One region of the Rhodococcus sp. P4_C10 genome, then DNA from elsewhere that is predicted to be linked to it. Evidence: riboswitches for the same ligand, from Rfam matches in the RefSeq annotation. Region 1 holds a riboswitch; each other region holds the start of a gene.
What was found. A riboswitch is a leader RNA that binds a small molecule or an ion and turns the genes downstream of it on or off. The one in region 1 is predicted to bind cobalamin.

Region 1 (9,973 bases):
GCTCGCCGTCGGCGCGACCCATCAGATCCTTCGCGGCTTCCTCGGCTCCCGCTGGCAGCCCGTCACGGTCGGTTTCACGCATCCCGCGCCGGCAGACACCAGCACGTATCGCCGAATATTCGGCAACACAGTGGAATTCGAGTACGAGACCACGGGCATCGTGTTCTACGCCAACGACCTCAATGCCCCGAACCAGCTGTCCGACGAGCTGCTGCGGCCCTACGCCCGGCAACTCCTCGACGCGCTCCCCGCCTCCACCGAGACGACGGCGCTGGACCGGACCCGCGAGCTGATCGAGGTCCTGTTGCCCACCGGCCGCTGCTCCGTCGAGCAGGTCGCCCGGAGCCTCGGGGTGGACCGGCGGACCGTGCACCGGCAGCTCGCGGCCTCCGGCGAGACGTTCACCTCGGTGCTCAACTCGGTGCGCATCTCGTTCGCCGAACGGTTCGTGACGAACCCGCGGTACTCGCTGACCGAGGTCGCCCTGCTGCTGGGGTTCTCCACCCCCGGCAGCTTCACGAGGTGGTTTCGAAGCCAGTTCGACCAGACCCCCAGCGAGTGGCGCGCCGCCCAGATCGGCTTCCGCGAGAGCTCCGGCCCCCGGTGAGCGCCGCCGTCAGTCGTCGAAACCCCCGCGAACCCGCTTGCCCGTGAGTTCGTCCGTCCCGTCCACCAGGTCCGCCACCAGGGCCTTCGCGTCGTCCGGGTCGAGCCCGGCGAACCACTCCCCGCGGGGGTAGACCACCACCAGCGGCCCCAGGTTGCACGGGCTCAGGCAGCCCGAGCCCGTCACCATCGGTCCCGGCGGCGGCGCCGCCTTCGTCGCCGCGGTCAGCGCGCGGTGCACCGGCCCGGCGCCGTAGGCCATGCACCGGGGTCCCTTGCACACCAGCACGTGGTCACGGTGCGGTTCGATCTCCGACCAGGCGGGGCTGCGGTACGAGGCGGGGCTCGCCGTGACGGCGGATCCCGCACCGTCGCAGGCCGATGCCACCGCCGCGGCGACGGCGGTCTCGGCGCCGGTGTCCTCGCCGAGCGTGACCAGGAGGTCGGCGTCGGCGCGCGTCTCGCGCCAGTTCGCGACGGCCCTCTGCGTCCAGGTGATGAGGTAGCGGTCACGCGGGACCGCCACGGGCAGCAGCAGGACCGCACCCAGGCCGTCGGCGACGGCCGCGTCGAGGGCGTCGTGCAGCGTCGGGGTGGCGGCGTCCAGGTAGGCCAGGGTGACGTCGTCGCCCCGATGGCCACGCACCTCGCGCAGCAGCCGCTCCGCGGACTTCTCGTCGACCCCGCTGACCGTCGGCCGCAGCACCAGGACGGTCCGCCTGCCTCGGCGGCCGGAGTGTTCTTCTCGTGGCGCGGACAGGGCTCCGCCTACAACATCCATCGTGTGATCGGTCCATCCTCGTGGCGTGATCGAGCGTCGACGAGGGTGGTATCTGGCTACGTGCCTCCCGATGGGAGGCATTCACAGTGGCGGGACCGCGCCGGATTCGCACCGGCTTCCCATGACCTCGACGATCATGACCGCTGCAGGCTATCGCACCCGCGTCCGCCCGAATCCGCCCGTCCCCGCGGCCGATTCACCTCACCGCCGGAACCAACCCGTCTCGTCCGAGTCGATCAGCCCGCTCATCTCCAACACCGGCAACGCGCCCCGCACCGAGTTCAGCGGCAGTCCCGACCCCTCCGAGAGTTCACGCACCCCAACCGAACCCGACGCCGGGAACGCCTCGTACACCTGCGCCGCCCTTGCCGACAGCCCGTCCAGCCGGCGCGCCGGACCGGATTCCGGCTCCCCCACCCCTACGGGCCCCGCCGCCTCCGCGACGTCCGCCGCCCGCGCCGCCAACTGCGCCTCGCCGTCCCTGATCATCCGGTGACAACCCACCGACGCGGCGGAGGTCACCGGTCCCGGCACCGCCAGCACCGGCCGGCCCAGCCGCGCGGCCCAGGCGGCGGTGTTGCGGGCCCCGCTGCGCGCGCCGGCCTCGACCACCAGCACCGCGTCCGCCAGCGCCGCGACCAGCCGGTTCCGCGCCAGGAAGCGGTGCCGGGCCGGCGGCGTACCGGGCGCGTACTCGCTGACCACCAACCCCTCCTTCGCGATCTCCCGCAGCAGTCGCCCGTGGCCCGCGGGGTACGCCCGGTCCACCCCGCAGGCCAGCACCGCCACGGTCGGCGTGCCCGCCGCCAGCGCCGCCCGGTGCGCGGCGCCGTCGATGCCGTAGGCCGCCCCGGAAACCACGGTCCAGCCCTCCCCCGCCAGGTCGTCGACGAACTGACTCGTTGCATGCTCGCCGTAGCCGCTGGCCGCCCTGGTCCCCACCACCGCCACCGCGCGTTCGGTCAGCTCCGCCACCGAACCGCCACCGAGCACCCACAGCGCCAGCGGCGGCGCCGACTCCCGGTCCGCCCGGGGCTCGACCCCGCCGAAGGCGAGCAGCTTCCACTCCGGCCAGTCCTCGTCGTCGGGGGTCAAGAGCCGGCCGCCGAGCCGCTCGACCAGCGCGAGGTCCCGCTCGGCCGTGTCCAGGTGCCGGCGCGCCTGCGTCCGGGCGCGCAACACCTCCGGCAGCTGCGCCCCACGCACGGCCCGCGCGGCCTCCTCGGGACCGACCGCCCGCACCAGTTCCACCAGCGGCGCGCACGGCCCCTGCGCCACCTGGGACAGGTACGCCCAGGCCGCCGCCCTGGTGTTCACGCGCCGCTCCGATCCTTGAAGCCCAGCTCCCGGAAGCCCAGCGCCAGACCCACCTCGTCCTCGCCCGGCACCGGTAGTCCCTCCAGGTCCGACAGCGTCCACGCCACTCGCAGCGCGCGGTCCGCGCCGCGGGCGGTGATCTGGCCCTCCCGCAGCCCCCTCTCGAGCGGCACTAGGGCCCGCCGGGACAGCCGAAAGCGTTGCCGCAGGGCGGGGCCGGGCACCTCGGCGTTGGTGCGCCACCCGAACTCCTGCCAGCGCGCGACGGCGGCGGCGCGTGCAGTCGACACCCGCTCGCGCACCGACGCGGTGGACTCCGAGGCGTCGCCGTTGAGCGCCCCGACGGACAGCTCGCGCATCCGCACCCGCAGGTCCACCCGGTCCAGCAACGGCCCCGACAGCTTGCCGAGGTAGCGCCGGCGGACGGTCGGGGTGCAGATGCAGTCCACCTCCCGCGGCGGTGCGCAGGGGCACGGGTTCGCGGCGAGGACCAGCTGGAATCGCGCCGGGTAGCGGGCCACACCGTCGCGGCGGGCGATCCGCACCTCGCCGTCCTCGAGCGGGGTGCGCAGCGCCTCGAGCGCCTTGACGCCCAGTTCGGCGCACTCGTCGAGGAACAGCACGCCGCGGTGCGCACGGCTCACCGCGCCGGGCCGGGCCATCCCGGAGCCGCCACCGACCAGCGCGCTGACCGAGCAGGTGTGGTGCGGGGCCACGAACGGCGGCTCGGTGATCAACGGCCGTTCGGTGGTGAGCAGGCCGGCCACCGAGTGGATCGCCGTCACCTCCAGCGCCTCCCCGTCGCTCAGCGGCGGCAGCACGCCCGGAAGCCGTTGCGCCAGCATGGTCTTGCCGATCCCGGGCGGGCCGGTCAGCATCAGGTGGTGGGCGCCGGCGGCGGCGATCTCCAACGCGAGGCGAGCCTCCCCCTGGCCCGCGACGTCGCTGAGGTCCGCCGTCACCGGCTCCGGGTCCGCCTGCACCGGCGTCGGCGCGGTCAGCTTCAGCTCACCGCGCAGCCAGCAGATCACCTCGCCGAGGTCGCGCGCCCCCAGCACCTCGATGCCGTCGACCAGGCCCGCCTCCGCCAGCGCCGGGTAGGGCACCACCACCGACGGCCAGCCGGCCTGCTTGGCGGCGAGGACCGCGGGCAGCACCCCTCGCACCGCCCGCAGCCTCCCGTCCAGGGCGAGCTCGCCGAGCAGCACGCTGCGGTCGAGGTCCGCCGCCGGCACCCGGCCGTCCGCGACCAGCACCGAGCAGGCCAACGCGAGGTCGTACATGCTGCCTCCCTTGGGCAGCGTGGCCGGCGAGAGCGCCAGGATCACCCGCGAATCCGGCCACTTCTCACCGGAATTGGCGACCGCGGCCCGCACCCGGTCCCGCGACTCCTGCAGCGCGGTGTCCGGCAGACCCACCAGGTGTACACCGGGAAGGCCCCGACCGATATCCGCCTCGATCTCCACCAGTTGCCCCTCCACCCCGCGCACCGCCACCGAGTGCGCGCGCCCCAGCGTCATCAGAACACCGCCCGGAGGTGTTCGAGCGTCGGCTCGTGGCCGGGCTCGACCAGCACCGAGACCACGTCGAAGCGCACCCGCGTCCAGCCCCGCGGCTGCTCCCGCAGCCACAGTCCGGCCAGCCGCCGGATCCGCGACTGCTTCGCGAAGGTCACCGCCTCCGCCGGGGTGCCGTAGCCGCGGCCGGACCTCGTCTTCACCTCGACGAAGACCACCGTGTCGCCGTCCGTGGCGATCACGTCCAGCTCGCCGTAGCGGCACCGCCAGTTCCGTTCGAGGATCGTCATGCCGCCGGCGGCGAGGTGACCGACGGCCAGGTCCTCGCCCTGTGCGCCCAACTCCAGGTTTCGTGCCATGCCCCGACGGTGCCCCGCCGACCCGGTCGGCGGTCCCGGGTGACCACCGGAAACGTCGGCCCTGTGGACAGATCCGGCGGCTGTGGACAACCGCGGTGCGGGGCGCTGACCTCGGCCGATCGCGGCCCCGCGGGATCAGCGGCGACCCGTTGGCGACGCGTTCGCCGATTCTCCCGGCGCGGCCGCCCGTCACACCGGGAAGACGGTCCCCTGCGCGACCGCGCACAGCCGGCTGCTGCCGTCCTCGGCGACCGTCTCCAGTTCGCACGCGCAGACCGCGCGACGGCTGCCGGCGTGCACCACCCACGCCGTCGCGCGCAGCGTCGGCCCGTCCGCGGGCCGCATGTACTCGATGGTCATCCCACCGGTGAGCACCGCCGGGCCCAGCACCGTCCCGCCCGCGTAGGTCAGCGCGTTGTCGGCCGCGTAGGCCAGCACGCCGCCGTGCAGGAACCCGTTCTGCTGCAACAGCTCCGGCCTCGTGTCCAGCTCGATGCGGGCACCGTCCGCGTCGAACGAGACGAGCCGGGCGCCCAGCAGGACGCTGAAGGGCTGCGACGCGAGGTGACCGCGCGCCGCCTCGAGACCGATGTGCATGTCGGCGTCGTCCACGATGACTCCTCTGCTCGATGTACCGGCAGCGTGAATTGTGCCCTCGCCGGCGCCGCAACGACAGGCACACCGCCGCCGGTGTCGGTCACGGCGTCTACCCTCGTCGGGGTGAGTTCCGAGAAGATGCTGGCACGGATCGGCGGGCTGCTGCGCCAGGCCGAGTCCACCACGAACCCGCACGAGGCCCAGGCGTTCATGGAGGCCGCCCAGCGCCTCGCGACGGTCACCTCGATCGACCTCGCGGTCGCGCGGGCGCACACCTCACGCCGGGAGCAGCGCGTCTCCCCCGTCCAGCGCGCCATCCGGATCGGCGAGACCGGCAGGAAGGGCCTGCGCACCTACGTGCACCTGTTCGTCAGCATCGCCGCCGCCAACGACGTGCAGTGCGACGTCGCCCACAACTCCACCCAGGTGTTCGCGTACGGCTTCGGCACCGACATCGACGCCTGCGAGGCGCTGTACGCCGGCCTGCTGGTGCAGATGGTGCGGGCCTCCGACGCGTTCCTCGCCTCGGGCGCGCACCGGCCGGTCGCCGGCGTCACCGCCCGGCTGAACTTCCAGCTGGCGTTCGCCGCCCAGATCGGCGAGCGGCTGGCCACCGCCAAGGCGGCCGCCGAGGCCGACGCGGTGCGCGACGCAGCCCCGGGCGAGGGCGGCCGGCCGACCGGGACGGCGCTGGTGCTGCGGGACAAGCAGGTCGAGCTGGCCGACTTCTACGCCCAGACGTCCTCCGCCCGCGGCTCCTGGCGCGGCGCCCGGGCCACCGCGGGGCACTCCTCGAAGGCCCGCCACGCCGGCGACCGGGCCGGCCGGGTGGCCCGTCTCGGCCAGGCGCCCGAGCTGCCGTCGGCGCGCCGGCAGCTCTCCGGCCCCGCGCGGTGAGCGCTCCCCGGGACGGCCAGCGCTCCCGCGTGTACGAGGCGGAGACGGTGGTGCGCCGCATCTTCGACCGCGCCGACACCGGCACCGGCCGTGAACTCGAGCTGTTCGGCTCGCGGATCACGCTGCCGGTGGAGCGGAAGTTCGCGTCGGTGGACTCCGTGCAGGACTACCTCGACCGGGTGCGGGCCCTGAACTGGGTGCGCACCGACTGGCCCCGGGCCGCCGAACCGGTCACCGTCCGCGCGCGGGCCGGCGCGACGGCCGCGCACTACGAGCCGGCGACCGCGACCGTGGCCGTCCCGCTGCACCGCCGCGGCAGCTCGTGGGCGCTGCGGGAGCTGGTGGTGCTGCACGAGCTGGCACACCACCTCGAACCGGACGACGCCGAGCTGGCGCCGCACGGGCCCGAGTTCGTGGGCCGCTACCTCGCCCTGGTCGACGGGATCCTCGGCGACGAGGCCGCGTTCGTGCTGCGGACCACCCTGCTCGAGAACGGCGTCACCGTCGCCTGAGGTCGGCGCTCACCGGTCTCGCGCACATACCCCTTGACGCCATCACACCCCCGTTGAACGCTCAACGGGGGTGTGATGGGGACAGCAGGTGTGTGAACGCGGCCGATCCGAGCCGCGCACCGGCACTAGTCGCCGAACGGGCCGTTCTCGGGCAGCCGCAGGTCGGACTTCTCCAACTCCTCGACGTTCACGTCCTTGAACGTGATCACCCGCACGTGCTTGACGAACCGGGCCGGGCGGTACATGTCCCACACCCAGGCGTCGGCCATCCGCACCTCGAAGTAGATCTCCCCGTCCGCGTTGTGCGGGATCAGCTCCACCGAGTTCGCCAGGTAGAACCGGCGTTCGGTCTCGACGACGTAGGCGAACTGGCCGACGATGTCCTTGTACTCACGGTAGAGCGACAGCTCCATCTCCGTTTCGTACTTCTCGAGATCTTCGGCACTCATCGGCTTCGACGTCCTCCTGCTCTGGGGTGAATCACCATCATCGCGCACCGACGGCCGCGGTGTACATTTCGCCTGCTGTTCGCCCGCCCACACTTCCGCCCGCGACCTCGGCCGCGGGCCGGGCCGACCGGGCCGCGGCGACGTTCGCGTACGACATCCGGTGCTCGTGACTGGGCCCGAGCGCGGTCATCGCCGCGGTGTGCGCGGCGGTGCTGTAGCCCTTGTGCCCGGCAAAGCCGTAGCCGGGGATCGTCTCGTCCAGCGCGACCATGGTCCGGTCCCGCGAGACCTTCGCGAGCACGCTGGCGGCGGCGATGCAGGCCGCGGCGGCGTCACCGCCGATCACCGGAAGCGACGGCGCGGGCAGCCCCGGCACCCGGAACCCGTCCGTCAGAACGTATCCTGGCGCCGGCGACAGCCCGGCCACCGCGCGGCGCATGCCCTCGATGTTGGCGACGTGCACCCCCAGCCGGTCGACCTCCCACGCCGGGATCTCCACGATGCACCAGGCCCGGGCGAGCCGCTGGATCACCGGGAAGAGCTCCTCCCGGACCCGTTCGGTCAGTCGCTTCGAGTCGTCGAGCCCGGCGAGCGCCGCGTGCGGCTTCGGTCCCAGCACGCACGCGGCGACCACCAACGGACCGGCGCACGCGCCCCGGCCCGCCTCGTCGACGCCCGCGACCGGTCCGAGCCCGGTACGGATGAGAGCGGACTCCATCGTCCGCAGGCCGGCGGCTCTGCGAATGACGGTCCGTGGTGGCCAACTGCTCACGTGCTCGGGTACTCGGTTTCTCAGTTGCTCTGGATGTCGGGCGAATCGATCAGCCCCCACCGCGACGGCGGCAGGACGATCGCGACGGCCTTGCCGATGACATTGTCCACCGGCACGGTGCCGTTGTACTCGTCGCCGACGTGGTAGCGCGAGTCCGCGGAGTTGCTGCGGTTGTCGCCCATCACCCACAGGTTGCCCTCGGGCACCGTGTACGGCCCGAAGCAGCGCCCCGACTTGAGCGGGGTGTCGCAGGTCTGGACGCCCGGGGTGAAGGGGAAGTCGGTGACCACGTAGTTCTCGTCCAACGGCTTGCCGTCGACGAGGATCCGGCCCTGCTCGTCACAGCACTCGACCGTCTGGCCGCCGGTGGCGATCACGCGCTTGACCAGGTCGTTCTCGTCCGGCGGCACCAGGCCGACCATCGAGCCCACTTCCTGGATCCCGCGGACCACCGCGTTGTCGGAGCGGGTGGACGTCCAGCCGCCGTTCCAGGACTCCGGGCCCTTGAACACCACCACGTCACCGGGACTCGGGTCGCCGAAGCGGTAGCCGATCTTCTCGACGAAGATCCGGTCTCCGGTACACCCGGCGCAGCCGTGCAGGGTGGGTTCCATCGACTCCGACGGAATCAGGTACACGCGACCGACGAAGGTCTGCAGGAGGAAGCTCATCAACAGGGCGACGAGGATGAGAATGGGCAGCTCCCGCAAGAACGAGCGGGGCTTCTTCTGCGGCTTCTCCGACGTCGCGTCGGGGCCGTCTGCGCCGGCTGAGGGCACTGTCGATTCGTGCGGGGTATCTACCACTGGAACAGGTTAGCCCGGCCCGGGAATCCCGGGCCGGGCTAACTCTGAATGGAGCTGAAAGCTCAGCGCTTTTCCTTGATCTTCGCGGCCTTGCCACGGAGGTCGCGCAGGTAGTACAGCTTGGCGCGACGCACGTCACCGCGGGTCAGCACCTCGATCTCGGCGATGTTGGGGCTGTGCACCGGGAAGGTGCGCTCGACGCCGACGCCGAAGGAAACCTTGCGGACGGTGAAGGTCTCGCGGACGCCGCCGCCCTGGCGACGGATCACGACGCCCTTGAAGACCTGCACGCGCTCCTTCGAGCCTTCGATGACCTTGACGTGCACGTTCAGGGTGTCACCGGGACGGAACGCGGGAATGTCCCCGCGGAGGGACTTGGCGTCCAGGAAGTCCAGAGTGTTCATCGATTGATCCATCCTTGCGTTTTCGCGTGAGTAGAGGAACCGAGCGGCACCGCGTGAACGGTCCTCGGCTGGTTCGTACTCCGATTAGGTCGGTGTGCCTGTGACAGGCAACCCGTCAATTGTGCCAGACGTGCACGTCGCGGACGAAACCGGGCGTCAGCGGACGGCGTGCTCGCGCGGCGGGGGCGGCGGCGCCGCATGCACGGTGCGTTCGAGTTCCACCTCGGTGGCGGCCACCGCGTGCGCGACGCTCGGCTTCCCGGCGACCAGGTCCTGCACGTAGATCTTGGCCCGGATCATCGGCCGGCGGTACCGCTTCTCCCGTTCGAGTGCGCGCCGCATCTTCTTCGGCTTGTCCGCGTACCGCCACCGCGCCCAGGGCGCACCGGGCCGGCTCAGCCGGATCGACCCGACCAGCAGCATCGGGAAGAAGAACATCCCGAACAGACCGGTCCAGATCTTGCCCTTCGCGATCACCACGGCGGCGACCGCGAGACTGATCAGCACGCCCACCGCGAGCACCACCCGCACCCAGGCCTCGGGGTTGTCGCGGAAGTCCGAGACGTTGACGATCGCGTCGGGCCGGGCGCCGACGAGCAGCAGTCCCGTCACCGCGAGTGCCACGAACACCGCGTCCACCGAGGCCCGCCCCTCCTCCTCCCAGTACACGTCCTTCAGGTAGAAGATCAGGGCGAACTCGTCGAGGACCAGCGCCGCCCCGATCCCGAAGCAGGCCGCCAACGCGGCGCCGGTGGTCTGGGTGGCGTCCTCGTACACGGCGATCAGCGCGACCCCCGAGACCAGCATCGCGATCACCCCGAACACCACGTGGTGCACGTGCTGGCCGCCAGGCGTGACGTTCCCGGGCCACCACCGCACCTTCGCGCGGATCATCCGCACGCTCAACCGGATGAACACGAAGCCGCCGATGAAGCCCAGCAGGAAGAACAGCAGCG
Region 2 (9,973 bases), on a different contig from region 1:
GGCAGGCGTGCGCGGCGGTCGGCATCGACCGCGCCAGCTCCGCCCAGGCCGCGTCGTCGTCGTCGCCGTCGTCGAGTTGGCGCGCCGCCCGGTGCCACGCCCGCACCGACGCGCCCACCTCGTCCGGACCGACATCCAGGCGCCGCAGCGCGGGCAGCACGTCGGTCAGGTCCGCGGCCCGAACTCCCACCGTCCGTGGTGCGACCGTGGCGCCGTCGACCGGGACCGCGAGCCGACAGGTGGTGGCGGTCCCCGGCGGGAGGCCGAGCGCGGTCAGCGCCGACTCGACGTCCTCGACGCCCCACCATGCGAGGGTCGCGAGGGCGGGCACGAAGGTGGCCTGCAGGCGACCGGGGTCCGCACTCGACTCGTTCATGTCCGCCGAGGGTAGCCGTCCGGGGAGCTCCACCGCCAACGAGAAGTAGGTCAGAAGCCGCAGATCAGGTGTGGTTTTCCCGACATTGACGGATCCCGGATCGGTGCGTCTCTGACGCGGCGGCGATGAGTTCCGGGGGCCGTGCGGGTCTACCTGGTATGCGCCTCCCGCACCCCGTGTGAGGCCCACGAGGACGAGACGGAGCACGCCATGACCATCACCCCGCACACCACGTCCGCCCCCGCCGCCACGACGGCCGCCGCCGTCACGCCGCGGCAGCGCCTGGCCGGTCGGATCGTCACCGGCCTGGTCGTGGTCTTCCTGCTGTTCGATTCGGTCACCCACATCGCGAACGTGGAGCAGGTGCGCACCGCGATGGCGGACCTCGGCTTCGATCCCGGGCTGAACCGGGTCTTCGGCGTCGTCCTGCTGGCGTGCCTGGCGCTCTACCTCGCGCCGGTCACCTCGGTCCTCGGCGCGGTCCTGCTGACCGGGTACCTGGGCGGCGCCGTCGCCACCAACCTGCTCACCGAGCAGCCGATCCTGAGCACCACGCTGTTCCCGATCTACACCGGCCCCCCCCCCCCCCCCCCCCCCCCCCCCCCACGAGTGCGTCAGCGCCTGCGGCCGCCCCGCACAGCACCACCATCGGACGCCCCGTTCGTGGATGGGGTTGTACCAGGGCGTCGAGGCCGTAGACGTCCGCCAGCAGTTCGGCGGTGAGTACCGACTCCGTCGGGCCCTCGGTGACGACCCGGCCGTCGCGCAGCACCACGAGATGATCGCAGTACATGGCGGCCAGGTTCAGGTCGTGCATCGCGGCGACAGTGGTGAGCCCGCGGACCCGGATCAATTCGAGCAGTTCCAGCGACGCCGAGACGTCGAGGTGGTTGGTGGGCTCGTCCAGCAGCAGCACACAGGGGCGCTGCGCGAAGGCGCGGGCCAGCTGGGTCTTCTGCTTCTCGCCGCCGGACAGGCTCTGCCACAACCGGTGTCGCAGGTCGGTGATTCCGGCCGTCGCGAGACAGTCGGTGACCAGTTCACCCGTGCCGAGCGCGGCGGGGCGGGCCCAGCCGCCACGGTGCGGGATGGCGCCGAGTTCGACGATCTGCTCCACCGTCAGGTCCAGTTCGGTGGCCGAATGCTGTTCCACCAGTGCGACGGTGCGGGCAAACTCGCGCCGGTGCATCGCGGTCGCCGGGACGTCGCCGATCAGCACCCGTCCACTGTCGGGACGTTCGAGCCGGGCGATGGTCGACAGCAGCGACGTCTTGCCCGAACCGTTCGGCCCGATCAGCCCGGTGACCCGCCTGGCCGGGGCCGTGCACGACACGCGGTCGAGGATCCGCGTGCCTCCGGCGGACCAGGTGACGTCCTCGACCCGGATCTCCGGAGAGTGGTGCGTCATGAGGCGGCTCCCCGTCGTCGGAGCAGCCACACGAACGCCGGCACCCCGACGACGGCGGTGACGATACTGATCGGCAGTTCCCGCCCGGGCATGACCGTGCGGGCGGCGATGTCGGCCCACACCAGCAACAGTGCGCCCACCAGAGCGACCACCGGGAGCAGGCGCGCGTGCAGCGGACCGACGAGCATCCGGGCCGCGTGCGGCACCACGAGTCCGACGAAGCCGATGATGCCGGCCTGCGCCACCAGCGCCGCCGTGCACAGTGACGCCACCACGTACAGCACCCAGCGCGACCGCTCGACGTTGGTGCCGAGGCTCGCGGCGGCACGCTCACCGAACGCGAACGAGTCCAGTACCCGGCTGTAGGCCAGGAAGATCGTCATCGTCGCGGCGACGACGACGAGGATGCCGACCAGACCCGACCAGCGCACGCCGGCCACCGAGCCGAGGGTCCAGTTCAGCACCCGGTGGGCGGAGTCGCGGTCGCCGAACAGCACCAACGCCGACGTCAGCGCCGCGGCCAACTGCCCCACCGCGATACCGGCGAGGACGAGTCGACCGGGCAGCAGCGCCCCGGACCGGGACGTCGCGATGACGAACACCAGCAGCAGGCTCCCGAGGGCACCGAGGAATGCTGCGGACGAGACGGCACCGAATCCCAAGGCGCCCACCGCACTCGCGCCGGTCGTCAGCGCCAGGACCGCGCCCAACGACGCGCCCCCGGACATGCCGAGCAGGTAGGGGTCGGCCAGCTGGTTGCCGGTCAGTGACTGCAGCACCGCGCCGCACAGGGCGAGCCCCGCGCCGATCGCCGCGGCTGCCAGCACCCGCGGCATCCGCAGGTCCACGACGATATGGGTGGTGAGCAGATCAGTGCCCGGGCCGATGCCGAGGCGTCCGGCGATCGACTCGACGACTGTGCCGATCGACAGGTCGGCCGCGCCGATCGCGACCCCGGCCGCGCAGCTCACCACGAGCAGCGCGACCAGGATCACCGACCAGCCGGTGCTGGTCGCCGCGGCTACCCGGGCCGGCACCCGGGTCGTCGGACTCATGCCCCGTTGCCGCCCAGCTGCTCGGCGACCTGGCTCGCGCCCTCGATGGTGCGCGGTCCCGGCGTGCTCGCCGAGAACGGGACCACGACGAACGCGTCGTCGCGCACGGCCTTCAGATCCTTCAGGGCCGGGTCGCCCCGCATGTAGTTCTTCTTCTCCTCGGCCGTGTCCCACGACGCGTCCGCGAGGACGATGACGTCGGGGTTCGCGGCCAGCACCGTCTCCCAGCTGCCGTCGAGCCACGCGCCGTCGGCATTCGCGAAGATGTTGGTGCCGCCGACCGCATCGATGATCAGCTGCGGTCCGCCGGCGTTGCCGCCGACGTACGGGGTGTCGGTGTTGCTGTCGTACCAGAAGATGCTCTTGCCCTTCGCGGGCGCCGCGGCCTCGATGCCTCCGAGGGTCTCGCGCATCTGCGCGACGACGGCGTCGGCCTCGGACTCGTGGCCGAACAGGGTCCCGTAGTCGGTGATCTCGGTGCCGATCGAATCCCAGGACACGGCGGGACGGGTCGACTTGTCCTTGCAGCCGAACGGGGAGACGTAGGTGGCGACACCGAGGGCGTCGAACGACTCGTGCGAGCCGACGGCCTTGTCGTCGAACGCGCTCGAGTACGACGCGAGCACCAGGTCGGGCTTGACCTCGAGCAGGGCCTCGCGGCTCGGGTAGTCCTTCTCGTCGAGCGCCGGGACCTGCGCGTAGGCGGAGGCCCACTGCGGTGCGATGGTGTCGTCGAGGTAGGCCGTGCCGGCCATCCGGTCCTGGGCGCCGATCGACAGCGCCGTCTCGGTGGCGCCCTGGTTGAGGGTGACGCCGCGCTCGGCGGGTCCGTCGAGGGTGACGGTGCGACCGCAGCTCTGCAGGGAGATCGCAGCGGTGTCGCCGTCGGAGTCCGACGACCCGCCACACGCGGACAGGGTGAGGGCGGCAGCGATCGACAGTGCCGCGGAGGAGATGACCCGGGGGGAGATACGCGAGCGAGCTCGCGACGAAACGAGGGTGCGCAAAGCGACCCGCCTTCCATGACTCGTGGAAAACATCAGGGCTGCGTCACGGCCGGTCTCCTGGCTTCGCAGGGATGACCGGCGACCGCACCTTCCCAGATGCCTGCGCACCCAGTGGTCGGAGCTCGAGCCCCAAGCGGTCGACGTACCTGCTCACAGTGGCGAGTACCGCGCCGGTTTCACACCGGACTTCCCGAACACCGTGACAACAAGTGGACCCTAACCGACGCGGGTGACCACCACGAAAGGCCCGGCCTCGGTGACCGAGAACCGCGGGTCCTCGAACAGCTTCTCCGGGAACGTCACGGTGTAGCGGCGCACGTTCGGGTCGTTCGGGTACACGTCCTCCGCGAGGCGCAGGGTGTACCCGTCGTCGGACTGGCGGAAGACGAACGTGTCGGGGCCCCGCAGGCCGGTCGCGTCCATCGCCTCGATCAGCTCGTCCGGGGTCTGCAGTTCCGTCCAGGACTCGATGTAGGCGGCTCGCTTGTCGAACTGCGCCAACGGGTTTGCGTAGTGCGACGTGAGTCCCTGGAACCCGAAGTACGGGTAGAAGCTCAGGAAGCTGGTGTCGGCGGTGAGCACCACGGTGTCGGACCGCGGGCCGGGGCGCTGCGCCTGGATCGCCTCGTCCACCGCCGCGTAGTAGGCAGCGGCGCCCGGCGGACGCTGGTCCGCGCGCACCCCGTCGCCGTCCGTGTCGGTGTAGGCGATGGTGATCTCCGGGGCCAGCAGGTGCGGGATGGACTGGGCGAACGCGACCGCGCCGAGCGCGCCCACCGCCACCACCGCGGCCTTGACCCGGGGGTTCTCGCTGGTCGCGAGGATCAGCCAGCGGGCGAAGTCGACGAAGCCGAAAACACCTGCGGCGCCGAGCAACACGATGAGCACCGGCTCGAGCCGGAAGGACAGCAGGGTGGTGCCGACCGCCGTCGCCGCCATCGACATCAGGGCCCACAGGTACGCCGCGACCACGCCGAGGCCCAGCGCCTGTGCGCGCCGCGACGAGGCGGCGCGACCGGCCAGCCACACCGTGCCGAGCAGGCACAGCGCCCCGGTCAGGTCGCCGTCGAACATCGGCAGCGGCAGGTCCGCGCCGGCCTCGGGCAGGTAGTGGGTGGCGGAGCCGGTGCCCGACAGCGTGCCGGTGCGCAGCGCGCTGAGGAACGGCAGCCACACGATCAGCGCGATCAGGCCGGAGATCACTCCGGCCGCGGCCAGGCGCACCAGCGGGTCGAGGGCCGCCCGCCAGGATCCCTGTGCGCGGACGGCGAGGCCCGCCGCGACCAGGGCCATCACCGTCACAGCGAAGGCCGCGTAGCCCAGGTAGAGCGTGTAGAAGGTGGCGGCGAGGCCGAGGAACAGTCCGGTGCCCACGACGGCGCCCCACCCGCCGGACCCGGTCTCCCCGGGCCGGTAGAGCCCGCCCCACGCCAGCAGCAGCACCGGCGGCAGCAGCACCACCAGGATCGCGCTGTACGCCTCGGGCGAGGCGTACCCGACCGTCAGCGCGGTCGTCGCGACCGTCGCCAGCACGGCGAGGTCGGCGCGGATCAGCCTGGACCACAACACGAGTGCGATCACCGACGCCACCGCGAGCGACGCGATCGCGTACGGCTTGAACGCCTCCCAGCCGTCCATGCCGAGCAGGTTCGCGACCCGCCCGCCGAACCAGAACCAGCCGGCCGGGTAGAACGACGGCAGGTCCGCGTAGGTCATGTCCTTCAGAGCCGCGGTGTCTGTCATCCGGGTGAGGAACTCGGTGCGGAACTCCTGGTCGACCGAGACGCCGTGCAGGTACAGCTTGGTGGCGGCCAGCGGCATGCCGAGGGTGACGGTGACGAACCCGGACACCCCGGCCCAGGACAGCACCTTCGCCAGGGTGGTCGCGCGGCGTCGGCGCAGCAGCCACACGGACAGCGCCAGCACCGACAGCGTGAGCACCTGCCCGACCGTGGTCAGCGCGCGGGTGACGTTGGAGGAGTTGAACGCCGGCCACTGGACCACCGAGAAGGCGACCAGTCCGACGGCGGCGACCACCACCGAAACGAGCGCCGCCAGCACCATCTCCCCGGCGGCGGACGCGGCCCGGCGAGCGGGCTGGACGTGGCTGGGGGAGACGGGGCTGGCGGCGGTGGTCGTCACGATTCGAGAGTTTAGGCGCTGCGCGCCTGTGCGCTTTTCTGGTAGTTGGAGCAACCAGAAAGGCACACAGGCTGCGGAGCCGCCTAGATCGGCAGCTTGCGGAAGATCGCCCGCGGCACGTGGCGCAGCGCCATCATCACGAAGCGCCAGGGACCCGGGGTCCAGACGATTTCCTTGCCCTTGTCGGACGCGGCGACGGCGAGCGTGGCGACGATGTCCTTGTTCACCGTCAGCGGCGCTTCCTTGACGTGCGCGCTGAACTGGGTGCGCACCATGCCGGGCCGGACCACCGTCACCCGCGGGCCGAACTTGGCCAGGGCCTCGCCCAGGCCGAGGTAGAAGCCGTCGAGGCCGGCCTTGGTGGAGCCGTAGACGAAGTTGGCGCGCTTGACGCGCTCACCGGCGACCGAGGACATCGCGATGATGCGGCCGAAGCCCTGCGCCTTCATCTTCTCGCCGACCAGCACACCAACGGATACCGCGGCGGTGTAGTTGACGTTGGCCACCAGCACGGCCTTGCGCTGGTTCTGCCACAGTTCCTCGGCGTCCCCGTCCAGGCCGAACGCGACGATCGCGACGTCGACGTCGCTCTTCGCCCAGGCCTCGTCGATCACCTTCGGGTGCGACTCGGTGTCCAGCGCGTCGAAGTCGACGACGTCGACCTCGGTGGCGCCCTTGGCCTTCAGCTGCGCGACCGCGCCGTCACGGCCCGGGTCGCCGGGCAGCGCGGCCAGGATCACCCGCATCGGAGCCTTCTTCAGGTACTCCTCGCAGATGGCCAGGCCGATCTCGGAGGTGCCGCCGAGGAGCAGGAGCGTCTGGGGGTTACCCACGGCGTTGATCACAGTTCCAACCTTCTGGACATATCGGAGGCGAAAACGCCTGTGGGGTCGTACTTCCGGCGGGTCGCGATCCACTCGTCGATCCGCGGGTACATGGCGTGGAAGGTCTCGGCGGTCGCGCGCGAGTCCTTGGCGGTGTACAGCCGGCCGCCGAACTCGAGCACGCGCTTGTCGAGTTCGGTGACCAGCTCGTTCAGGCCTGCCTTGATCGGGAAGTCCATGGCGACATTCCAGCCCGCCATCGGGAAGCTGAGCGGTGCATTGTTGCCCGGTCCGAACAGCTTGAACACGTTGAGTGCCGAGTGGTGGCCCGACGCCTGGATGTGCCGAATGATGCTCTTGAACTCTTCGAGGGCCTCGGTGGGCACCAGGAACTGGTACTGGAGGAAGCCCTTCGAGCCGTACGCGCGGTTCCACTCACCGAGGAGGTCGAGCGGGTGGTAGAACTGCGTCAGGTTCTGGACCTTGCCGGTGTAGTTACCGCCCATCCGGTAGTACAGCTCGCCGATGGCGCTGGCCGACAGCTTGTTCATCAGGCCGTTCGGGAACACGTCGGGGACGGTCATCAGCTGCGGGGCGTCGAACTTCAACGGGTTCTTCTGCAGCTTCTTCGGCAGCTCGTCGAACTTCGCGAGCGAGCCGCGGGTGATCGTTGCGCGACCCAGCTTCGGCGGCGCACTGACCACGTCGAACCAGGCGCTCGAGTACGTGTAGTTGTCCTCGGTGCCGTCCTGGTGCGCGGCGACCGTCTCTTCGAGACTCTCGGTCCGGATGCCGTCGTTGATGAAGTACGCCGTCTCGGTGGGCGTCATGCTGATCGTCGCGCGCAGGATGATGCCGGTCAGGCCGTTGCCGCCGATCGTCGCCCAGAACAGCGCGCCCTTGGGGTCGTTGCGACCGCCCTTCGGCGTCAGCTTGCGAACCTGCCCGTCTGCGGTCAGCAGGTCCAGCGACACCACGTGGTTGCCGAAGCTGCCCTCACTGTGGTGGTTCTTGCCGTGGATGTCGGAGCCGATGGCGCCGCCGATGGTGACCTGGCGGGTGCCCGGCAGCACCGGGACCCAGAGGCCGAACGGCAGCGCCGCCCGCATCAGCTGGTCGAGGCTCACGCCGGCGTCGACGTCCACCAGCGCGGTGTCGCGGTCGATGCGGTGAATGCGGTTGAGGGCATTCATGTCGATGACCAGGCCGCCCGCGTTCTGGGCCGGGTCGCCGTAGGAGCGGCCGAGGCCCCGGGCGATGACGCCGCGGCGCAGGTGGCTGGGCTTGCCGTCGTTGCGCTCGGCGACCTGGGCGACCGCGGACGCGATCACCTCGACGTCGGGGGTGGAGAGCACCTCGGCCGTCGTCGGCGCGGTGCGTCCCCAACCGGTGAGGGTGCGGGTCTGGGTGGGGAGAGGCTGCGGCTGTACTACGTCGGCCGGCGTCTCTTCAGCTGTCGTGGACATCGGTGTAGAGGCTACCTGGCGGTAGCGACGGCAGCCCGTGTCGATGCGCACATGTGGCCACCGCTACTCGGTGCGCGCGGGTCGCTTACCCTCGACCGGTGTCCGGTACCCCGCATGCCCCAGAGCCGCACCTGCCGCTCCCCGTCGAGTTGCCGCTGGTGGACGAGCCCGGCGGCACCGAGGTCGACCTCAAGACCCAGCTGGTCCGGTTTGTGCTCACCGGTGCGCTGTCCGCGGTCGTCGACTTCACGATCACGATCCTGCTGCAGAACGGCCTGGGGGTGCCGCGTGCGGCTGCGAAGTCGGTGGGCTTCGTCCTCGGGACGACGACGGCCTACCTGATCAATCGCCGGTGGACGTTCAACGCCCCGCCGAGCCGCGCGCGCTTCGCGGCCGTGGTGGCGTTGTACGCGGTGACGTTCGCGGTCCAGGTCGGTCTGTACACGGTGTTCGGGCAGATCTGGCCGGACACCCTGCTCTACAGCGCCCTCGCCTTCGTCATCGCCCAGGGCACCGCGACGGTGATCAACTTCGTGGTCCAGCGCGCGGTGATCTTCAAGATCCACTGACGCCGCTCAGGGCGGACCGGCTCCGAGCACCAGCGACGCGGTCCGGGCCGCGCCGGTGGCGTCCACCCAGCCGATCTCGACGCGGTCGCCGGGATGCCGGGCGGTCATCTCGTAGGTGAGGTCCGACGCGGACCGGATCGGGGTGCCGGACCACGAGGTGATCAGGTCGTCGGACTTGATCCCGGCCTGGTCGGCGGGGGAGCCGAACCCGACGGCCACCACCCGCGCGCCGTCCTGCAGGGTGGGGGAGTTGGTCACCGCGACGCCCAGGAACGGGGTCGGCCCGACGTGTACGGTCCCGCCGGTCCGGCCCTCCCGGACCTGTCCGGCGACGCCCATCGCGTCGTCGATGGGAATGGCGTACGAGGTGATGCCCGTGTGGTCGGCGGCGGGCGCGTCGGGACGGCTGTCCGGATTGCCCGCGGTGCTGACCCCGACCACCCGCCCGGCGGCGTCGACCAGCGGTCCGCCGGAGTCGCCGGGACGCACGTCGGCGTCGACCTCGATCATCCCGGTCAGCCGGTTACGGGACCCGTCGCCGGAGCTGCGGGCGGTCACACGACGTGGTGGTTGGTGAGCACCAGGCCGTCCTCGGACAGCACGATGCCGGTGCCCGCGGTGCTCTTCAGTCCGGTGCTGGAGGTGACGGTGACGATGGTCGGCACCACCCGGGCCGCGAGTTCCTCCGGGCTCAGCGGGGCGGGCGCCGGCGTCGAGATCTCGGGGGTCGCGACCACGGTGGGGCGCGGGGGCTCGGTGTCCAGCCGGGTGCCGACGAGGGCGAGCGCGACCGCGGCGAGGGCGGCCAGCAGCAGTCGGAGTCCACGTCGGTGTCGCGGCCGACGTCGCGCCGTCCTGTCCGTCTCCACATCCGCCATACACACCCGGCATCCTGCGGCGGGGCCGCCCGATAGATCACGCGCAGTGGTGAATCTGAACTTACGACTTTTCGGGGCCGCGGGACGGGTGATTGCCGGGGCCCGCCAACGCCAGGTCGGGACCGCCGGGTCACGGGAACCGGGCATGGGTTCCGTCACCTCAGGTCCGATTGCGGACACGGAACGGGGCACGCCGACTATCGGTGATTTGCGGGCGGCCTCGCCCGGACACCGGTACCGTAACGTCC
Region 3 (9,973 bases), on a different contig from region 1:
CTGGTGACCAAGAACAGCGGCGGCGCGCTCACCTCCGCGAAACTCGGCGCCGCCCGGGAACTGGGGGTTCCGGTGCTGATGGTGGCCCGCACACCGGTGCCGCAGGGGGTGGCGTCGACCTCCGATCCGACGGCCGCCGCACGCTGGGCGTCGGGAGTAGCGTGAGGCACGGGGACGCCCACCCGAGTGAGGAGAGCCTCGTGACTGCATCCGAGCACCACCAGCACACGGACCACGACCACGTCCACGGACCCGAGTGCGGCCACGTGGCGGTGCCGCACGGCGACCACGTCGACTACGTCCACGACGGACACCTGCACCGGGTGCACGGCGACCACGTCGACGAGTGCGAGAGCGCGGGGCACACCGTGCACGGCGAACACGAGCACCACCACGGCGAGGGATGCGGCCACGTCGCGGTGCCGCACGGCGACCACGTCGACTACATCCACGACGGGCACCGTCACGCCCCGCACGGCGACCACTACGACGAGCACTGACCCGGCGCCGGGGCCCGCACAGGCCTTCTGCCCCCGTCACACCGGAACTGGGCGTCCAACGGGGGTGTGACGCGGCGAAAGCCCGTGTGCGGGGCGACCGGTCGAGCAGCTAGCCCGGGTAGCGCCGCGGCGTGAACACCCGCGGGCCGGTCGCGCTCTGCACCACCGTGGTCAGCGACGAGCCGATGATCAGCAGGCAGCGCATGTCGATCTCGGCGGGGTCGAGTTCGCCGAGGGTGACGATCCGCACGCTCTCCTGCGGTCCGGCGACGTCGCGGCCGATGATCACCGGCGTCTCGGCGGAGCGGTGCTCGAGCAGCAGGTCCCGCATCGCGCCGACCTGCCAGGTCCGGGACTTCGACGCCGGGTTGTAGACGGCGATCGCCATGTCCGCCGCCGCGACCGCGGAGATCCGCTTGGCGACGATGTCCCACGGCTTGAGCCGGTCGGAGAGGGAGATCATCGCGTAGTCGTGGCCCAGCGGCGCGCCGACCCGGCTGGCGACGGCGTGCGCGGCGGTCATGCCGGGCAGCACCCGGACCGGGACGTCGGACCACTGCGGCTCGGCGCCCATCTCGACCACCGCGGCGGCCATCGCGAACACGCCGGGGTCGCCGGAGGACACCACGACCACCCGGGCGCCGCGCTTGGCGAGGTCCAGGGCCATCGCCGCGCGCTCGGACTCGACCTTGTTGTCGCTGGCGTGCCGGAGCTGGCCGGCGACCACGGGCACCCGGTTGACGTACGTGGTGTAGCCGACGATGTCGGTGGCGCGGGCCAGCTCGTGACGCACCTCCGGGGTGGTCCAGGCGTCGTCCCCGGGGCCGAGGCCCACGACGACAACCTCGCCCGGACCGGCCGCGGTCGTTGCCGCGGGGTTGTTCGACGGGCTGGGCACCAGGGCGATCGAGAAGTAGGGCACCGAGGACTCGTCCACGTCGGCGGCCGCGAGCACCCGCTGCTTCGCCGTGCTGGCCCGTTCGACGTAACTGGCCTCGGCGAGCCGCCCGGAGTCCTCCAGCGCCTGCCGCACCGCCGGATACGTCCGGCCCAGCTTGAGGATCGCGGCCGAGTCGGTCTCGCGGAGGCGCCGGGTCAGCTCCGCGACGGGCAGGGTGCCGGGCAGCACGGTGAGCACCTCGTCGCGCTCGACCAGGGGCCGGCCCAGCGCCGCGGAGGCCGCGCTGATCGAGGTGACGCCGGGGATCACCTCGGCGTCGAAGCGGTCGCACAGCCGCTTGTGCATGTGCATGTAGGAGCTGTAGAACAGCGGGTCGCCGGCGGCGAGCAGGGCCACCGACCGGCCGGCCTCGAGGTGCTCGGCCAGCCGCTGCGCGGCCGACTCGTAGAACTCGTCGATGGCGCCCTGGTAGCCGCCGGGATGGTCGACGGTCTCGGTGGTCACCGGGTAGACCAGGTGCTCCTCGAGCTGACCCTCGCGCAGGTACGGCGCCGCGACGGCCCGCGAGATGCTGCGGCCGTGCCGGGCGCTGTGGAAGGCGATGACGTCGGCCTCGGAGATGATCCGCGCGGCCTTGACCGTCACCAGTTCGGGGTCGCCCGGGCCGAGCCCGATGCCCCAGAGCTTGCCGGTGGCAACCCGGGTCGATGCGTCGGCCATCACTCGACCTCGGTGGCGATGGCGTTGAGGGCGGCGGCGGTGATCGCGCTGCCGCCGCGGCGGCCGCGGACCACGAGGTACTCGGTCTCGCCGCTGCGCGCGATCAGGTCCTCCTTGGACTCGGCCGCGCCGATGAAGCCGACCGGGCAGCCGATGATCGCCGCCGGCCGGGGCGCTCCCTGGTCGATCATGTCGAGGAGGTGGAACAGCGCGGTCGGTGCGTTGCCGATCGCGACCACCGCGCCCTCGAGCTTCGGGCCCCACAGCTCCAGCGCCGCGGCGGAGCGGGTGTTGCCCAGCTGCTCCGCGATCACCGGGACCCGCGGGTCCGCCAGCAGGCAGAGCACTTCGTTGTTGGCGGGCAAGCGCTTTCGGGTGACCCCGGAGGCCACCATCGTCGCGTCGCAGAGGATCGGGGCGCCGGCGCGCAACGCGGCACGCGCGGCGGAGACCACACCGGGGGAGAAGGCGACGTCGTCGACGAGGTCGACCTGGCCGCAGGCGTGGATCATCCGCACCACCGTCTGCGAGACGTCCGCGGGGAACCGGGTCAGGTCAGCCTCGGCGCGGATCGTGGCGAAGGACTGACGGTAGATCTCTGCCCCGTCGCGGATGTAGTCGGTCATGCGGACCACGATAGTGGCTTCAGGACGACGGCCGATCCACCCGGTAGCCGTCGCCGGTGGCCACCACGTCGGTAACCTCGCCGCGCGGTCGGCCGCACTTTCGCTCGCAGCCCGCCCAGTGCTGACGGCCCTCGCCGATCTCGCCGGCCGCCAGCGCCGCGCCCAGGTCGGCCCGCACGTCGGCCAGCGCCTTGCCGCATCCCGGACGCCCCGTGCACGCGCTGACCTGCAGCCACGGCGAGTTCTCGTCGAAGATCAGGCCCATCGGCGCGAGCACCCGCACCACCTGCTCGGCCGTCCAGTCGTCGAGGTCGCAGACCAGCACCGAACGCCAGGGCGTGACGACGAGCGGTTTGTCCACCGCCGCCAGGAACTCCGCGACCCGGGCGCTCATGGTGCCGAGCGCGAGCCCGGCGGCGAGGGTCACCGCGCCGTCGCCGTGGTCGAGCCAGCCGATGGGCCCGGTGCCCACCGCGGGCAGGTCGACGGTGTCGGCGGTCCCGGCGCTCAGGCCCAGCCCGCTCAGCAGCCGCTCCACGCCGCCGTCGATCTCGTGCAGGCGCCACTGGTCCTCGCGGATCTCGAGCAGCAGGCGCGCGGCGGCGAGGAGCACCTCGACGCCGTCGGCCGCGGGGATCCGGGCGCCGTGGTCGCGGCCCGCGAGCACCAGCGCCACCTCGTCGGCCCCGATGGCGTGCAGGCCCAGGTCCGCCGACAGCCCGGAGACGTCGCCGCGGCCGTCGTCGAGGGAGAACATCACCCGTCCCGGCAGCGCGGCCAGCGCGGGATCGGCGCACAACCCGCGGTCGAGGTCCTGGACCCAGCCGCGCACGTCCACCCGCCCGCCGATCCGTCCGGAGAGGGGGCTGGCCAGGATGTTGCGCACCCGCTCGTGGCTGGGCGAGGGCAACAGCCCGGCGTCGGCGAGCCGGTCCGCGAACGCGGCCGGGTCGGTCACGGCCCGCAGCTGGATGTTGCCGCGGGAGGTGAGCTCGAGCTCGCCGCCGGCGAGGTCGTGGGCCGCGGTGGCCAGCGTCTGCAGCTGCGCGGCGGTCAACACGCCGCCGGGCAGCCGCACCCGGGCCAGCGCGCCGTCGGCGGCCTGGTGCACCTGCAGGGCGCCCGGGCAGGCGTCGGGGCGGGACCGGTCACCGGTGGCCGGTCGGGGGGAATTCGGGTTCGCGGACATCGTCTCCAGGTTACGTTCCGCGCACCGGTAGGCTCAGCGGCGCTTGCGACAGCTCACGAGGAAACCGGCGTGAATCCGGTGCGGTCGCGCCACTGTGACCCGGTACGGCCGGGGAGTCAGACACTCGTGTGCTGCCGTCCGGAACCAATGGGGCGCGAGACCCCGAGGAGGCCTCACCCGTGATCCTGCTGCTGTCGACGTCCGACACCGACCTGCTCAGTGCCCGATCCAGCGGCGCCGACTACCGCTGGGCCAACCCCGCCCGGCTGCTCGTCGACGACCTGCCCGCCCTGCTCGACGGCGTGGACCTGGTGGTGGTGCGGATCCTCGGCGGCAAGCGCGCCTGGGAGGAGGGCCTGGACACGGTGCTCGCGGCGGGCCTGCCGACCGTCGTGCTCGGCGGCGAGCTGGCCCCGGACGCCGAGCTGATGGAGCTGTCCACGGTGCCCGGCGGCGTCGCCGCGGAGGCCCACGCCTACCTCGCGGAGGGCGGGTCGGAGAACCTGCTGCAGCTGTCCAACTTCCTCTCCGACACGGTGCTGCTGACGGGCCTCGGGTTCGACGCGCCCACGCACACCCCCACCTGGGGTCACCTGGATCGGCCGTCCGCCGTGCCGGAGGCCGACGCGACCGTCGCGGTGCTCTACTACCGCGCGCAGCACCTGGCCGGGAACACCGCATACGTCGAGGCGCTGTGCCGGGCGATCGAGGACCGCGGGGCCCGGGCGCTGCCGATCTTCTGTGCCTCGCTGCGCACCGCGGAGCCGGAGTTGCTCGACGCCCTGCGCGCGGCCGACGCGATGGTCGTCACCGTGCTGGCCGCCGGCGGCACCCGGCCCGCGGGCGCCACCGCGGGCGGCGACGACGAGGCCTGGGACGTCACCGAACTCGCGGCGCTGGACGTGCCGATCCTGCAGGGCCTGTGCCTGACCAGCAGTCGTGAGACCTGGGAGGCCAACGACGACGGCCTCTCGCCGATGGACGTCGCGACCCAGGTCGCCGTGCCCGAGTTCGACGGTCGGCTGATCACGGTGCCGTTCTCGTTCAAGGAGATCGACGCCGACGGCCTGACCAGCTACGTCCCCGACCCCGAGCGCGCGGCCCGGGTGGCCGGCATCGCGGTGCGCCACGCCCGGCTGCGGCACATCCCGGTCGCGGACAAGCGGATCGCGCTGATGTTGTCGGCGTACCCCACCAAGCACGCCCGGATCGGCAACGCCGTCGGCCTGGACACCCCGGCCAGTGCGATCGCGCTGCTCACGCAGATGCGTGACGCCGGTTACGATCTCGGCCCGCTCGACGGCGAGGACGCACTGCCGGGCCTGGCGGCCGGGGACGGCGACGCGCTGATCCACGCGCTGATCGCGGCGGGCGGTCAGGACCCGGACTGGCTGACCGCCGAGCAGCTCGAGGGCAACCCGATCCGCATCTCCGCGGCCCGCTACAGGCAGTGGTTCGACACGCTGCCCGCGGACCTGCGCGAGGGCGTCGAGGAGCACTGGGGCGCCGCGCCGGGTGAGCTGTACGTGGACCGTTCCGCCGATGCCGACGGCGAGATCGTCGTCGCGGCAATGCAGGTCGGCAACGTGGTGCTGATGGTGCAGCCGCCCCGCGGGTTCGGTGAGAACCCCGTCGCGATCTACCACGACCCGGACCTGCCGCCGAGCCACCACTACCTGGCCGCGTACCGCTGGCTGGCGGCGCGTCAGGACGAGGGCGGGTTCGGCGCGGACGCGGTGGTGCACCTCGGCAAGCACGGCAACCTCGAATGGCTGCCCGGCAAGAACCTCGGCATGTCCGCGTCCTGCGGCACCGACGCCGCGCTCGGCGAGCTGCCGCTGATCTACCCGTTCCTGGTCAACGACCCGGGCGAGGGCACCCAGGCCAAGCGCCGCGCACACGCCACCCTGGTCGACCACCTGATCCCTCCGATGGCCCGCGCCGAGTCCTACGGCGACATCTCACGGCTCGAGCAGCTGCTCGACGAGCACGCCAACATCTCTGCGCTCGACCCCGCGAAGCTGCCCGCCATCCGCCAGCAGATCTGGACGTTGATGCGGGCGGCGAAGATGGACCACGACCTGGGCCTGGCCGAGCGTCCCGAGGAGGACGTGTTCGACGACATGCTGCTGCACGTCGACGGTTGGCTGTGCGAGATCAAGGACGTGCAGATCCGGGACGGGCTGCACGTGCTCGGTCGGGCGCCGCACGGCGACGCCGAGGTGGAGCTGGTGCTGGCGATGCTGCGGGCGCGCCAGATGTGGGGCGGAGAACAGCATGTGCCGGGTCTGCGGGAGGCGTTGGGGCTCAGCGAGTCCGGTGACGAGTCCCGCACCAGGGTCGACGACGTGGAGGCCACCGCCCACGAACTGGTGCGGGCGATGGCGGTTGCCGACTGGGATCCCGCCGCGGCCGACGCCCTGTCGGAGGACGAGACGGTCCGGCAGATCCTCCGGTTCGCGGCCACCGAGGTGGTGCCGCGTCTGCGTCAGACCGACGACGAGATCACCCAGGTGCTGCGGGCGCTGGACGGCCGCTTCATCGCGGCCGGCCCGTCCGGCTCGCCGCTGCGCGGGCTGATCAACGTGCTCCCGACGGGCCGCAACTTCTACTCCGTCGACCCCAAGGCCGTGCCGTCGCGGCTGGCCTGGGAGACCGGTCAGGCGATGGCCGAGTCGCTGCTGGCCCGCTACCTCGCCGACCACGGCGAGTACCCGAAGTCGGTGGGCCTGTCGGTGTGGGGCACCTCGGCGATGCGCACGTCCGGCGACGACATCGCGGAAGTCTTTGCGCTGCTCGGTGTCCGGCCGGTGTGGGACGAGGCCAGCCGCCGCGTCACCAGCCTGCAGGTGATCACGCCCGAGGAACTGGGCCGGCCGCGCGTCGACGTGACGGTCCGGATCAGCGGCTTCTTCCGGGACGCGTTCCCGCACGTGCTGGCACTGCTCGACGACGCGGTCCGGCTGGTGGCCGACCTCGACGAGCCCGCCGAGCAGAACTACGTGCGGGCGCACGCCCAGGCCGACCTGGCCGAGCACGGCGACGAACGACGCGCCACCACCAGGATTTTCGGCTCCAAGCCGGGCACCTACGGCGCCGGTCTGCTGCAGCTGATCGACTCGAAGAACTGGCGTGACGACGCCGACCTGGCGCAGGTGTACACCACGTGGGGCGGCTACGCGTACGGCCGCGGCCTCGACGGGGCGCCGGCATCGGACGACATGCGGACCGCCTACCGCCGAATCGCGGTGGCGGCCAAGAACACCGACACCCGCGAGCACGACATCGCCGACTCCGACGACTACTTCCAGTACCACGGCGGCATGGTCGCGACCGTCCGTGCGCTGACCGGGAAGTCCCCGGAGGCGTACATCGGCGACAGCACCCGCCCCGACGCGGTGCGCACCCGCACCCTGTCGGAGGAGACGGCCCGGGTGTTCCGGGCCCGGGTGGTCAACCCGCGCTGGCTCGAGGCGATGCGCCGGCACGGCTACAAGGGCGCCTTCGAGATGGCCGCGACGGTGGACTACCTGTTCGGGTACGACGCCACCACCAACGTGGTCGCCGACTGGATGTACGAGAAGCTCGCCGAGACCTACGTGCTCGACGAGCAGAACGCCAAGTTCATGACGGAGTCGAATCCGTGGGCGCTGCACGGGATTGCGGAGCGACTGCTCGAGGCCGTCGAGCGGGACATGTGGGAGGAGCCGTCGCCGGAGGTCCTCGACGGCCTGCGCCGGGTGTACCTCGAGACCGAGGGCGAACTCGAGGGGGAGTAGCGCCGCCGGGCCGCCGGGGGACCCGCACCCTAGGCTTGGGGCCATGAGCCCCACGCTGAGCGAGATCGGTGCCGCCAAGTACGTCCTTCTGACCACCTTCCGCAAGGACGGGTCGGCGGTCGCGACGGCGCTGTGGGCGGCCCCCGACGGTGACCGTCTGCTGATGTGGACGGTCACCGACTCGTACAAGGTCAAGCGGATCCGGCGGAACCCGCGGGTGACGGTCGGCGCCTGCGACGTGCGTGGGAACCCGAAGGGCGAGCCGGTCGAGGCCACCGCGGTGGTGCTCGACGACGCCGGCACCGAGCATGCCCGAGAGGTGATCGCCCGGCGCTACGGCGTGTTGGGTTGGCTCACGATCAAGGGCAGCCTGCTCCGCCGCGGCCGCTCCGGCACCGTCGGCCTGGCGATCACCACGGACTGAACGGGCGGGAGAAGGCGGATCCGACACGCGGACGCCGGGTGCGGGCATTCGCCGCCGATCGCGTTCTAGCCTGGGCCAGGTAGGGAACTCCGAGAGAAGAGGTCCAACCATGGCACTGCCCACCCTGACCCCCGAACAGCGCGCCGCGGCGCTGGAGAAGGCCGCCGCGTCCCGCAAGGCCCGCTCCGAAATGCGGGAGAACCTGAAGTCCGGGAAGCTCACCTTCGTCGATGTCCTGGACAAGGCGGACTCGGACGACCTCGTCGGGAAGACGAAGGTGCTCTACCTGCTCGAGTCGCTGCCCAAGGTCGGCAAGGTCAAGGCCCGTGACATCGTCGAGTCCATCGGCATCCCGGAGACCCGGCGGGTCGCCGGACTCGGCGCCCGCCAGCGCGCCGACCTGATCGCGAAGGTCGGCTGACACCAGCGCATCCCGCCTCCCCGGTGCCCCACGGCGCCGGGGAGGCGGAGCTCACTCGGGCGTTGCGACCGCCCACTGCGCGATTGCGAGGCACGCCAACGCCCCGGTCGAGGCGAACACCCGGACGATGTTCCAGCGCACCCACGACGCCTCGAACTGCGACCGCACCGCCGCCAGGTCCCCGATCCGGTCGGGGGCACCGGCCGCGGCCAGCCTGTCGTTCATCGGCACGTTGATCCCCATGGTGATTGCCAGCACCGCCAGGTAGAGCACCAGCGCGGCGACGATCCACGGCAGCGCCGGCCGGCCGAGGTGGGTGAGCAACGCGGCGACGGTGAACACCAGTGCCCCGCCGAAGGCGACGCCGAACCAGCCGTTGAGGATGGCGACGTTGATCCGTTGCATCGACTCCACGAAGGTCCGGTCGTCGGTGGCGCCCAGTCCCGGCATCACCGACACCGCGTAGGAGTAGAACAACCCCGCCATCAGCCCCATGAGAACGACGGCGGTCACCAGCGTGCCGCCCCTGAGCGCTGTCCAGGTCCCGTTTGTGTCCATGGGTCGAGTCAACCCTCCCAGTGCGAGACGATCCATAGTCAGAACACGCAAAGTCATGTTCGAGCGTCTAGCCTGGTGGCATGGATGCGCTCGGTGGGCTGCTGGACGGACCGAGGGCGCACGGCGCGTTCCTGCTCCGCTCGGTACTCGAGCCGCCGTGGTCGCTGCGAATTCAGGACCGCGCGCCGCTGACGCTGGTGGTGCTGGTCAGCGGCTCGGCGTGGGTGTGTCACGACGGCGCGGCGCCGGTGTCGATGCGGCCCGGGGACGTCGCGGTGGTCTGCGGACCCGACGCGTACACCGTCGCGGACGACCCGGCGACCGCGCCGCAGGCGGTCATCCACCCCGGCCAGGTCTGCACCACGCCGGACGGCGAATCGCTGAGCGAGGCAATGACCCTCGGCGTACGTACCTGGGGAAACAGTCCAGACGGTTCGACGGTGATGATCACGGGGACCTACGGGGCGGGCGCCGCTGTCGGCGACCGGCTGCTGCGCGCGCTCCCGCGCCTGCTGATCCTGCGGGACGACGAGTGGGACTGTCCGCTGCTGCCGTTGCTGGGCGATGAGATGCTCAGGGAGGAACCGGGGCAGGAGGTGATGCTGGACCGACTTCTGGACCTGCTGCTGGTCACCGTGCTGCGCGCCTGGTTCTCCCGCCCGGAGTCGGCGGCGCCGGCCTGGTACCGGGCACAGGGCGATCCGGTGGTCGGCCGCGCGCTGCGACTGCTGCAGGACAAACCCGCGCACCAGTGGACGGTGGCGGCGCTCGCGGCCGAGACCGGGATGTCCCGGGCGGCGCTGGCCCGGCGGTTCACCGAACTGGTCGGTGAACCGCCGATGACCTACCTGACCG

Region 2: linked by a shared signal. The riboswitch ahead of AC1DWC_RS07870 (ABC transporter substrate-binding protein) and the one ahead of AC1DWC_RS14535 ((2Fe-2S) ferredoxin domain-containing protein) in region 1 are both predicted to bind cobalamin.
Region 3: linked by a shared signal. The riboswitch ahead of cobN (cobaltochelatase subunit CobN) and the one ahead of AC1DWC_RS14535 ((2Fe-2S) ferredoxin domain-containing protein) in region 1 are both predicted to bind cobalamin.

Annotation. Positions count from the first base shown of each region.
Region 1 is NZ_JBFUHZ010000017.1:67,369-77,341, reverse strand. Features, by position in the region: gene AC1DWC_RS14540 (AraC family transcriptional regulator) at 1-607, shown strand, start outside; gene AC1DWC_RS14535 ((2Fe-2S) ferredoxin domain-containing protein) at 617-1,387, opposite strand; cobalamin riboswitch at 1,414-1,564, opposite strand; gene dprA (DNA-processing protein DprA) at 1,589-2,704, opposite strand; gene AC1DWC_RS14525 (YifB family Mg chelatase-like AAA ATPase) at 2,701-4,224, opposite strand; gene AC1DWC_RS14520 (YraN family protein) at 4,224-4,580, opposite strand; gene AC1DWC_RS14515 (PaaI family thioesterase) at 4,770-5,177, opposite strand; gene AC1DWC_RS14510 (DUF2786 domain-containing protein) at 5,301-6,074, shown strand; gene AC1DWC_RS14505 (TIGR04338 family metallohydrolase) at 6,071-6,586, shown strand; gene AC1DWC_RS14500 (DUF2469 domain-containing protein) at 6,712-7,035, opposite strand; gene AC1DWC_RS14495 (ribonuclease HII) at 7,073-7,807, opposite strand; gene lepB (signal peptidase I) at 7,828-8,586, opposite strand; gene rplS (50S ribosomal protein L19) at 8,676-9,017, opposite strand; partial or broken gene AC1DWC_RS14480 (hypothetical protein) at 9,102-9,973, opposite strand, start outside.
Region 2 is NZ_JBFUHZ010000009.1:113,559-123,531, reverse strand. Features, by position in the region: gene AC1DWC_RS07890 (DEAD/DEAH box helicase) at 1-376, opposite strand, end outside; partial or broken gene AC1DWC_RS07885 (DoxX family protein) at 587-952, shown strand; gene AC1DWC_RS07880 (ABC transporter ATP-binding protein) at 903-1,784, opposite strand; gene AC1DWC_RS07875 (FecCD family ABC transporter permease) at 1,781-2,839, opposite strand; gene AC1DWC_RS07870 (ABC transporter substrate-binding protein) at 2,836-3,846, opposite strand; cobalamin riboswitch at 3,877-4,063, opposite strand; gene AC1DWC_RS07865 (galactan 5-O-arabinofuranosyltransferase) at 4,063-5,910, opposite strand; gene AC1DWC_RS07860 (decaprenylphospho-beta-D-erythro-pentofuranosid-2-ulose 2-reductase) at 6,072-6,833, opposite strand; gene AC1DWC_RS07855 (FAD-binding protein) at 6,830-8,278, opposite strand; gene AC1DWC_RS07850 (GtrA family protein) at 8,377-8,847, shown strand; partial or broken gene AC1DWC_RS07845 (S1C family serine protease) at 8,854-9,725, opposite strand.
Region 3 is NZ_JBFUHZ010000002.1:211,065-221,037, forward strand. Features, by position in the region: gene AC1DWC_RS02085 (cobalt-precorrin-6A reductase) at 1-165, shown strand, start outside; gene AC1DWC_RS02090 (hypothetical protein) at 201-500, shown strand; gene cobJ (precorrin-3B C(17)-methyltransferase) at 610-2,121, opposite strand; gene AC1DWC_RS02100 (precorrin-8X methylmutase) at 2,121-2,747, opposite strand; gene cobG (precorrin-3B synthase) at 2,767-3,936, opposite strand; adenosylcobalamin (AdoCbl) riboswitch at 3,983-4,073, shown strand; gene cobN (cobaltochelatase subunit CobN) at 4,116-7,715, shown strand; gene AC1DWC_RS02115 (PPOX class F420-dependent oxidoreductase) at 7,759-8,139, shown strand; gene mihF (integration host factor, actinobacterial type) at 8,249-8,560, shown strand; gene AC1DWC_RS02125 (anthrone oxygenase family protein) at 8,612-9,118, opposite strand; gene AC1DWC_RS02130 (AraC family transcriptional regulator) at 9,199-9,973, shown strand, end outside.